DNA from 2 places in the Pseudomonas sp. IzPS59 genome. Region 2 is predicted to be linked to the other one. Evidence: predicted binding sites of a transcription regulator. Region 2 holds the regulator's gene; the other holds the start of a gene.
What was found. Region 2 encodes sigma-54, which starts transcription at its own class of promoters, with help from an activator protein. Its sites were predicted from a motif close to ANTGGCATNNANNTTGCTNT; they were not measured.

Region 1: a site for sigma-54 is predicted at 1,656-1,675, ahead of glnA (glutamate--ammonia ligase). Genes of this name have one in related genera too.

Annotation. Positions count from the first base shown of each region.
Region 1 covers NZ_CP062251.1:392,145-397,119, reverse strand. Annotated here, with positions in the region: gene thiI (tRNA uracil 4-sulfurtransferase ThiI) at 1-1,441, opposite strand, end outside; gene glnA (glutamate--ammonia ligase) at 1,770-3,176, shown strand; gene IF189_RS01780 (DUF4124 domain-containing protein) at 3,321-3,830, shown strand; gene IF189_RS01775 (DUF4124 domain-containing protein) at 3,827-4,450, shown strand; gene glnL (nitrogen regulation protein NR(II)) at 4,682-4,975, shown strand, end outside.
Region 2 covers NZ_CP062251.1:1,051,989-1,056,963, reverse strand. Annotated here, with positions in the region: gene lptC (LPS export ABC transporter periplasmic protein LptC) at 1-291, shown strand, start outside; gene lptA (lipopolysaccharide transport periplasmic protein LptA) at 278-823, shown strand; gene lptB (LPS export ABC transporter ATP-binding protein) at 823-1,548, shown strand; gene IF189_RS04550 (RNA polymerase factor sigma-54) at 1,735-3,228, shown strand; gene hpf (ribosome hibernation-promoting factor, HPF/YfiA family) at 3,302-3,610, shown strand; gene ptsN (PTS IIA-like nitrogen regulatory protein PtsN) at 3,622-4,086, shown strand; gene rapZ (RNase adapter RapZ) at 4,089-4,946, shown strand; gene IF189_RS04530 (HPr family phosphocarrier protein) at 4,962-4,975, shown strand, end outside.

The DNA.
Region 1 (4,975 bases), 660 kb from region 2:
AAACGCGCACATTGGCATGCCCCTCACTGAGCAAATGGTGAGCATGCAGGCGACTCATCACGCCTTTGTCGCAATACAGCAGGTACTGGCGAGTAGGGTCCAGTTCCTTGAAACGTGCGTTCACTGCATAGAACGGCATCGTCTGTACTTCTATGCCCTCGAGTTCCAGCGGCTCATCCTCGGCGGCATCCGGGTGACGGATGTCGATGACGATCTGGCCGGCCAGTGCCTCGCTGACTTCTTCGATTTGCAAATCCTGGCCCAATTCGTCGATCACCCGATCGATCGGCACCAGTCTGGCGTTTGCGAGCGCACGCTCGAGCACCGCCATGTCGAATTCCTGCTCTTCGTGTTCGACCCGGCCACGCTTGGCGGCGGTTTTCGGATTGACCGAAATGACCCCGCAGTACTCCGGCATGTGCCGGGCGAAATCGGCGGTGCCGATTTCGTTGGCCGTGTCGATGATGTCCTGCTTGTGGGCGACGATCAGCGGACGCAGGACCAGTTTGTCGGTCACGCAGTCGATCACCGACAGGTTCGGCAGCGTCTGGCTCGACACCTGGGAGATCGCCTCGCCGGTGACCAGCGCATCAATGTGCAGGCGCTCGGCGATGGCCGAGGACGCGCGCAACATCATACGCTTCAATACGACGCCCATATGACTGTTATCGACCTTGCCGAGAATTTCGCCCAGGACTTCTTCAAATGGAACACTGACAAATAGCACGCGTTGCGAGCTGCCGTACTTCTTCCAGATGAAATGCGCGACTTCCATCACGCCCAGTTCGTGGGCACGACCGCCCAGATTGAAGAAGCAGAAGTGCGCCATCAGGCCGCGACGCATGATCTGGTAGGCCGCAACCGTCGAGTCAAAGCCTCCGGACATCAATACCAGCGTCTGCTCCAGCGCACCGAGCGGGTAGCCGCCGATGCCATTGTGCTGGCTGTGGATGACAAACAACCGTTTGTCGCGAACTTCGATGCGGACTTCGATTTCCGGCGCTTTCAGGTCGATTCCGGCGGCACCGCACTCACGGCGCAGCTTGCTGCCGACGTATTTTTCGACGTCCATCGAGCTGAATGCATGCTTGCCCGCACGTTTGCAGCGCACCGAGAAAATCTTCCCGGCCAGCGCATCGCCGTAGTGCTGCTTGCACTTCTCGGTGATGTCGTCGAAGTCGCCTAGCGGGTACTCGTCGATCTGCAGAAAGTGCGCGATGCCCGGCATGCAGGTCAGGCGCTCGCCCATCTCTTTCAGGGCCTTGGGATCGGTCACGCGGGTTTCCAGCTCGAGATTGTCCCACACGCCGTTCACCACCACGGCCGGGTCCAGGTCGCGGAGCACGGTGCGGATGTTCTTGGCCAGCTGGCGGATGAATTTCGTCCGGACAGGTCGGCTTTTGATGGTGATCTCGGGGAAGACTTTTACGATTAGTTTCATGAAAACAGCGCGCGCTGGGCCAGCCGAAAAAGGGGGGCGCGGATTATAGCGGAAATTGCTCAAGGTTTAACCAGTTAATATGCAGAAGGTTTTGCATGCACCAAAACGGGTCATTTTCGACTTATGGCGCTACATTAAAGGGCGAGATTTTCAGCCTTTATGCGTTTCGCACCTTAATAAGCGTGAATTTGGGGCAAAAAACCCATGCTGGGGCACTGGCATGCAATTTGCTCCCTTGTGAGGCAGGTTGCCTTGGCAGAGTATTCGCGCCGGCATCACCAACATTTAAGGGCATCCACTACCAGCCCTAAGCCACCCGGAGGACACTATGTCGAAGTCGGTTCAACTCATCAAAGATCATGACGTCAAGTGGATTGATCTGCGCTTCACGGACACCAAAGGCACTCAGCACCACGTGACCATGCCGGCTCGCGATGCGCTGGAAGACGACTTCTTCGAAGTTGGCAAGATGTTCGACGGTTCCTCCATCGCTGGCTGGAAAGGCATCGAAGCCTCCGACATGATCCTGCTGCCGGACGACGAAACCGCCGTTCTGGACCCGTTCACCGAAGAGCCGACCCTGATCCTGGTCTGCGACATCATCGAACCTTCGACCATGCAGGGTTACGATCGCGACCCGCGCGCCATCGCCCACCGCGCCGAGGAATACCTGAAGACCACCGGTATCGGTGACACCGTATTCGCAGGTCCAGAGCCTGAGTTCTTCATCTTCGACGAAGTGAAGTTCAAGTCCGACATCTCCGGCTCGATGTTCAAGATCTACTCCGAGCAAGGCTCGTGGATGTCCGACCAGGACGTGGAAGGCGGCAACAAGGGCCACCGTCCAGGCGTGAAAGGCGGCTACTTCCCGGTTCCGCCGTTCGACCACGACCACGAAATCCGTACCGCCATGTGCAACGCACTGGAAGAAATGGGTCAGACCGTTGAAGTTCACCACCACGAAGTGGCAACTGCCGGTCAAAACGAAATTGGTGTCAAGTTCAACACCCTGGTGAAGAAAGCTGACGAAGTTCAGACTCTGAAATACGTTGTCCACAACGTGGCCGATGCCTATGGCCGCACCGCGACCTTCATGCCGAAGCCTCTGTACGGCGATAACGGTTCGGGTATGCACGTTCACATGTCCATCGCCAAAGATGGCAAGAACACCTTCGCTGGTGAAGGTTATGCCGGCCTGTCCGAAACCGCCCTGTACTTCATCGGCGGTATCATCAAGCACGGTAAGGCCCTGAACGGCTTCACCAACCCGGCCACCAACTCCTACAAGCGTCTGGTGCCAGGTTTCGAAGCGCCGGTAATGCTGGCCTACTCGGCTCGCAACCGTTCCGCCTCGATCCGTATTCCTTACGTCAACAGCCCACGCGGCCGTCGTATCGAAGCACGTTTCCCGGATCCGGCTGCCAACCCGTACCTGGCTTTCGCAGCACTGCTGATGGCCGGTCTGGACGGTATCCAGAACAAGATTCACCCAGGCGATGCTGCTGACAAAAACCTGTACGACCTGCCGCCTGAAGAGGCGAAAGAGATCCCGCAAGTTTGCGGCAGCCTGAAAGAAGCCCTGGAAGAGCTGGACAAGGGCCGCGCGTTCCTGACCAAGGGCGGCGTGTTCTCCGACGACTTCATCGATGCCTACATCGCGCTGAAATCCGAAGAAGAAATCAAGGTCCGCACCTTCGTACACCCACTGGAATATGAGCTGTACTACAGCTGCTGATCCGGTAGCGCTGCGCTACGCGGCGTGACAAAAGAGAGGCCTCCTTCGGGAGGCCTTTTTTATTGCCCGGATGTTTACCGCCCGAGCCATCCCCGCCCGACTGGCCTATGCTGCAACCCATCGTTTTCGTTTCCGGTCGATTTCATGGGTCGCACCTTTCTCTACATCCTGCTGCTGATCGCCCTGCCCGTCGCTGCACAGATCTACAAGTACACCGACGCCAACGGCAATACGGTGTACAGCGATCACTCGCCGGACGGCGTGAAGGCACAGGCGGTGGAGTTGCCGCCGCTCAACAGCGTCCAGCCTCAGGCACCGAGTGCGCCGTCACCGGACACGGCCAGCCGTGCTCCTGCGCGCAATGCCTATGAGGTGCTGGAACTGACCGGCCTGCCCACCGAAGAAGCCCTGCGCGCCAACAACGGCACGTTCACCGTCAGCGTGCTGATCAAGCCGCGCCTGCAACCGCCGCATCAATTGCGTCTGTTGCTGGACGACGCGCCTTACGGCCAGCCGAGCAATGTTCCGATCATGCAACTGGTGAACGTCGACCGTGGCGAGCATCGGCTGGCGGTTCAGGTGATCGATGGCGAGGCGATCATTCAGCAGAGTCCGGCTGTGGTCTTTACCGTGCAGCGGGTGCACAAGCCATGACTCGCGGATTGATTGCCGTGTGTCTGGCCCTGTTTGCGCTTGGCGCATCCGCCGAGGTCTTCACTTATGTCGATTCCCAGGGCAATCGGGTCTACACCGACCAGCCACGCGGCAACGCCAAGCGTGTACCGCTGGCCACCAGCAATCGAATGGCTTCCAACCCGACCGGGGCGGCGCCCATCACCACGGCGAAAAAATCACCGGAGCAACCGCTGTTCCGCTACGACATGCTGCGGGTGCTGGTTCCCGAGCCGGACGCGACCATTCGCAGCAGCGCCGGCGAATTGATCGTCAGCATCACCAGCGAACCCGGCCTGCAAAAAGGTCATCGCTATCGCCTGCTGCTGGACGGCCAGCCCACCGGCGAACCCGGACTGAGCCCGGTATTCCCGCTGAGCAATATCGATCGCGGCAGCCATAACCTGTCGGTGGAAATCCTTGATGCGCAGGACCGCATCGTCGAGCGCACCGCCAATCAGCCATTCCATATGCAGCGCATTTCGCTGGCACAGAAACGCCAGGTCAAACCCTGCACCACCGACGACTACGGCGTTCGCCCGGAATGCCCGCTGAAAGACAAACCCGTCGAACCGAAAAACCCCTTCCTGCGTTTCTTCTAACGCCGTTCAGCTTTGCGCACTATATTGGTGCAACAGTCTGCACCGTACTCACAATCCAACCCATTTTGGTTCGAAAGTACCCGCCAGGGCCGGCTGATCGCCACGCAAACGAGCGTCAAACGCCCGTTTCAGGGGATGAACGCTTCTTTTCGGAGCCTTGGTTTGGTTTTTGCATTTTCCTCGCACCGGCGCTTCGTTTCTCGCGCACGCCTTGCTCCAAAAGAGGTCCTGATGACCATAAGCGACGCACTCCACCGATTGCTGCTCGACAACCTGACCACCGCCACCATCCTGCTCGACGCCGAATTGCGCCTCGAGTACATGAACCCGGCGGCGGAGATGCTGCTGGCCATCAGCGGTCAGCGCAGCCATGGCCAGTTCATCAGCGAGCTGTTCACCGAATCCACCGAGGCGCTCAATTCGTTGCGCCAGGCGGTGGAACAGGCGCACCCGTTCACCAAGCGCGAAGCGATGCTCACCGCCCTCACCGGCCAGACCCTGACCGTCGACTACGCGGTGACACCG
Region 2 (4,975 bases):
GAATTCCCGTGGCACGTGACCAGCGAGCGCGGTGAAGTGAATTCCGGCGGCACCGAGGTCGAACTGATCGACTCTGTTCGCGTCAAGCGCACCGATGAAAAGAACCGCGACACCCTGATCACCAGCACCCGAATGACGGTGTTCCCTCAGCAGCAATATGCGCAGACCCAGCAACCCGTTAGAATCGACGGCGCTGGCGGTGTATCGACCGGCGTGGGAATGAAAGCGTATTTGAAGGAAAGCAGGATACACCTGCTATCGAACGTAAGAGGACAGTATGAGGCTCGTTAAAACCCTCCCTATTTTGCTCAGTCTGGGCGCAGCACTGGGAAGCGTGAGCGCCTGGGCTCTGCCGAACGATCAGGAGCAGCCAATCCGCATTCAGGCCGACGATGCCCAGCTGGACGACAAGAATGGCGTTGCCACTTACAAGGGCGCCGTGATCATCACCCAGGGTTCGATGATCGTCAAAGGCGACACCGTAACGCTGACGCGCAACCCGGCCGGCGAGATCGACGTGGTGACTTCGGTAGGCAACCTGGCCTATTTCGAACAACTGCAAACCGCTGGCGACACCAAACCCGTCCAGGGCTGGGGCGTGACCATTCAGTACCACGCGCAGCAAAACCGCGTCGTACTGATCGACAAGGCCAAGGTCGTCGACAAGGACAACAACACCACTCAGGGCGAGAAGATCGTCTATGACACGGTGAAAAAACTCGCCAGCGCCGGTCGCGCTACCGGCAACAAGGTCACCGAAGCGCGTCCGCGCATCGACATGGTGATCCAGCCGAAGAAGAAAACCGACGAGAAAACCCAGTAATGGCAACCCTGAAAGCTCAGCACCTGGCCAAGGCCTATAAAAGCCGCCAGGTCGTGCGTGACGTCAGCCTGTCGATCGACAGCGGCCAGATCGTGGGCCTGCTCGGCCCCAACGGCGCCGGCAAGACCACCTGCTTCTACATGATCGTCGGCCTGGTGCAGGCCGATCAGGGCCGTGTGCTGATCGACGACCTGGACGTCAGCCACCAGCCGATGCACGGCCGCGCCAAGGCCGGTATCGGCTATCTGCCGCAGGAAGCCTCGATCTTCCGCAAACTGTCGGTAGCCGACAACATCATGGCCATCCTCGAAACCCGCCAGGAGCTCGACAAGGCCGGCCGTCGCAAGGAGCTGGAGAGCCTGCTGCAGGAATTCCACATCAGCCATATCCGCGATAACCTCGGCATGAGCCTGTCCGGTGGCGAGCGTCGCCGGGTGGAAATCGCCCGCGCACTGGCCACCGCACCGAAATTCATCCTGCTCGACGAACCGTTCGCCGGTGTCGACCCGATCTCCGTGGGCGACATCAAGCAGATCATTCACCATCTCAAGGCCAAGGGCATCGGTGTGCTGATCACCGACCACAACGTCCGCGAGACGCTGGATATCTGCGAAACGGCCTACATCGTCAATGACGGCCAACTGATCGCCGAAGGCGACTCCGCGACCATCCTCGCCAACGATCTGGTGAAGGAAGTGTATCTGGGTCACGAGTTCCGCCTGTAAGCGCGACAGCATTCGACCAGCCGTCCGGGTGCTGTAACGTTGAAGCGCATTTTTATACGCTTTTATTGTTACAGCGCTCTAGGCAAACACGACAGTTTCAGGCATATAATTTGCTTATGTTTGGCGCCTCGGCGCCCTGTAGTGGATGGCGCATAGCGCCGGCGAATAAGGTGTTAAGCCCCTGCCATGAAACCATCGCTAGTCTTGAGAATGGGCCAGCAGCTGACGATGACACCGCAGCTGCAACAGGCCATCCGCCTGCTCCAATTGTCGACCCTGGATCTGCAACAGGAAATTCAGGAGGCTCTGGAATCCAACCCGATGCTCGAACGCCAGGAAGACGGCGACGACTTCGACAATTCCGACCCGCTGGCCGACAACGCCGAACAGAAGCCCAATACCGAGATCCAGGAACCTTCCTACCAGGAAACCGCGCCGACGGTCGACAATCTCGAGGACGGCGAATGGAACGAGCGAATCCCCAACGAACTGCCTGTCGACACCGCCTGGGAAGACGTCTACCAGACCAGCGCCAGCAGCCTGCCGAGCAACGATGACGACGAGTGGGATTTCACCACCCGCACTTCCGCCGGTGAAAGCCTGCAAAGCCACCTGCTGTGGCAGTTGAACCTGGCGCCGATGTCCGACACCGATCGCCTGATTGCCGTCACCCTGATCGATTGCATCAACAATCAGGGCTACCTCGACGAAACCCTCGAAGAAATTCTCGACGCCTTCGATCCGGAGCTCGACATCGAGCTGGACGAGATCGAAGCGGTCCTGCACCGCATCCAGCAATTCGAACCCGCCGGCATTGGCGCACGCAACCTGGGCGAATGCCTGCTGCTGCAATTGCGCCAGCTGTCGGCCAAGACTCCTTGGCTGGCCGAAGCCAAGCGCCTGGTCACCGATTACATCGACCTGCTCGGCAGCCGCGACTACAGCCAGCTGATGCGCCGCATGAAGCTCAAGGAAGATGAACTGCGCCAGGTCATCGAACTGGTCCAGAGCCTCAACCCGCGCCCCGGCTCACAGATCGAATCCACCGAAGCCGAATACGTGGTGCCTGACGTGATCGTGCGCAAGGACAACGAGCGCTGGCTGGTCGAGTTGAACCAGGAGTCGGTGCCGCGCCTGCGGGTCAACGCCCAGTACGCCGGTTTCGTCCGTCGCGCCGACACCAGCGCCGACAATACCTTCATGCGCAATCAGTTGCAGGAAGCCCGCTGGTTCATCAAGAGCCTGCAGAGCCGCAACGAAACCCTTATGAAAGTGGCCACCCAGATCGTCGAGCATCAGCGCGGCTTCCTGGAATACGGCGACGAAGCGATGAAGCCACTCGTGCTGCATGACATCGCCGAGGCAGTCGGCATGCACGAGTCGACGATTTCCCGGGTGACCACGCAGAAATTCATGCATACCCCCCGGGGCATATATGAACTGAAATACTTTTTCTCCAGCCACGTCAGCACCTCCGAAGGCGGCGAATGCTCATCCACGGCGATCCGCGCGATCATCAAGAAACTGGTCGCCGCGGAAAATCAGAAAAAGCCGTTGAGTGACAGCAAGATCGCTGGTTTACTGGAGGCACAAGGCATTCAGGTGGCTCGCCGCACCGTCGCCAAGTACCGCGAATCCCTCGGGATCGCGCCTTCGAGCGAACGCAAGCGGTTGATGTAAGCCACGTTACAGCGTTCCAGTGGCAGGCTCTTCGGCCTGCCGCTTTATGCACTGGCAACGAAGGAGAAGCTGTATGCAAGTCAACATCAGTGGACACCAACTGGAAGTTACCCAACCTCTCCGTGAATACGTTGAGCAGAAGCTCAAGAGGCTTGAGGGACATTTCGACAAGATCACCAACGTGCAAGTCACGATGTGCGTCGAAAAGCTGAAACAGAAAATCGAAGCCACGCTGCATATTCCCGGCAACGAGGTCGTCGCAAACGCGGAACATACCGACATGTACGCAGCGATCGACGCGCTGACCGACAAGCTTGATAAACAACTCAAAAAGCATAAGGAAAAGACCCAGAGCCTGCTTCAGGGCGCTACCGGTCGATAACCCCCACCCCCATGATCCGACTTGAAAGCATCCTGACCCCCGGCCGTTCCCTGGTGAACGTGCCGGGCGGCAGTAAAAAGAAAGCCCTCGAACAAATTGCCAACCTGATCGCCCGGGAAAAACCGGATCTGGAGATGCAAGATGTCTTCGAGGCGCTGATTGCCCGTGAAAAACTCGGTTCGACCGGTTTTGGCAACGGCATCGCCATTCCCCATTGCCGCCTCAAGGGCTGTGAATCGCCCATCAGCGCCTTGATGCACCTTGAAGCACCTATCGATTTCGATGCCATCGATGGCGCGCCGGTGGACCTGCTGTTCGTGCTGCTGGTCCCGGAAGCTGCCACCGATGCACACCTGGAACTGCTGCGCCAGATCGCCAGCATGCTCGATCGCAAGGAAGTACGCGAAAAGCTGCGTCGCGCCACCACCAACGAAGCCTTGTATCAGGTTGTCCTGGACGAGCAAAACGGGCACTAAACATGCGCTTGATCATCGTCAGTGGCCGCTCCGGCTCGGGCAAAAGCACGGCCCTGGATGTCCTTGAGGACAACGGCTACTACTGCATCGACAATCTGCCGGCGGGCCTGCTGCCGGAGCTGGCGGAACGCGCACTGATTCATACGGAACTGTCTCAGCCACTGGTCGCGGTATCGATCGATGCGCGCAACCTGCCAAGCCACCTTTCGCGTTTTCCGGAGTTGCTTGAGGAAGTCCGCAGCCGACATATCCAGTGCGACGTCCTGTATCTGGATGCCGATGAAGAAACCCTGCTCAAGCGCTTCTCGGAAACCCGTCGTCGTCACCCGCTGAGCAGTGCCAACCGCTCGCTGGCTGAAGCCATCAACGATGAAACCGCCCTGCTGGGCCCGATCGCCGATCTGGCCGACCTGAAGGTCAATACCACCAATCTGAACCTGTATCAGTTGCGCGACACCATCAAGCTGCGCCTGCTGAACCAGCCGGAGCCCGGTACGGCGTTTCTGGTGGAGTCGTTCGGTTTCAAACGCGGCATGCCGGTGGATGCGGATCTGGTGTTCGATGTACGCTGCCTGCCCAACCCGTACTGGAAACCGGAACTACGTGCGCAATCCGGACTCGATGAGCCGGTAGCCGAGTACCTGGCGGCTCAGCCGGAAGTCGAAGAGATGTTCCAGGACATCTATGCGTATCTGTTCAAATGGTTGCCGCGCTTCGCTGCGAGCAATCGTGCCTACGTGACCATTGCCATTGGCTGCACCGGCGGACATCACCGTTCCGTCTACCTGACCGAACGCCTGGGTCAGGCCCTGCAGAAAACCCTGAAGAACGTCCAGGTTCGCCACCGCGACCTCAGCTAAAGGATTCACACCGCGATGCCTGCTCTGGA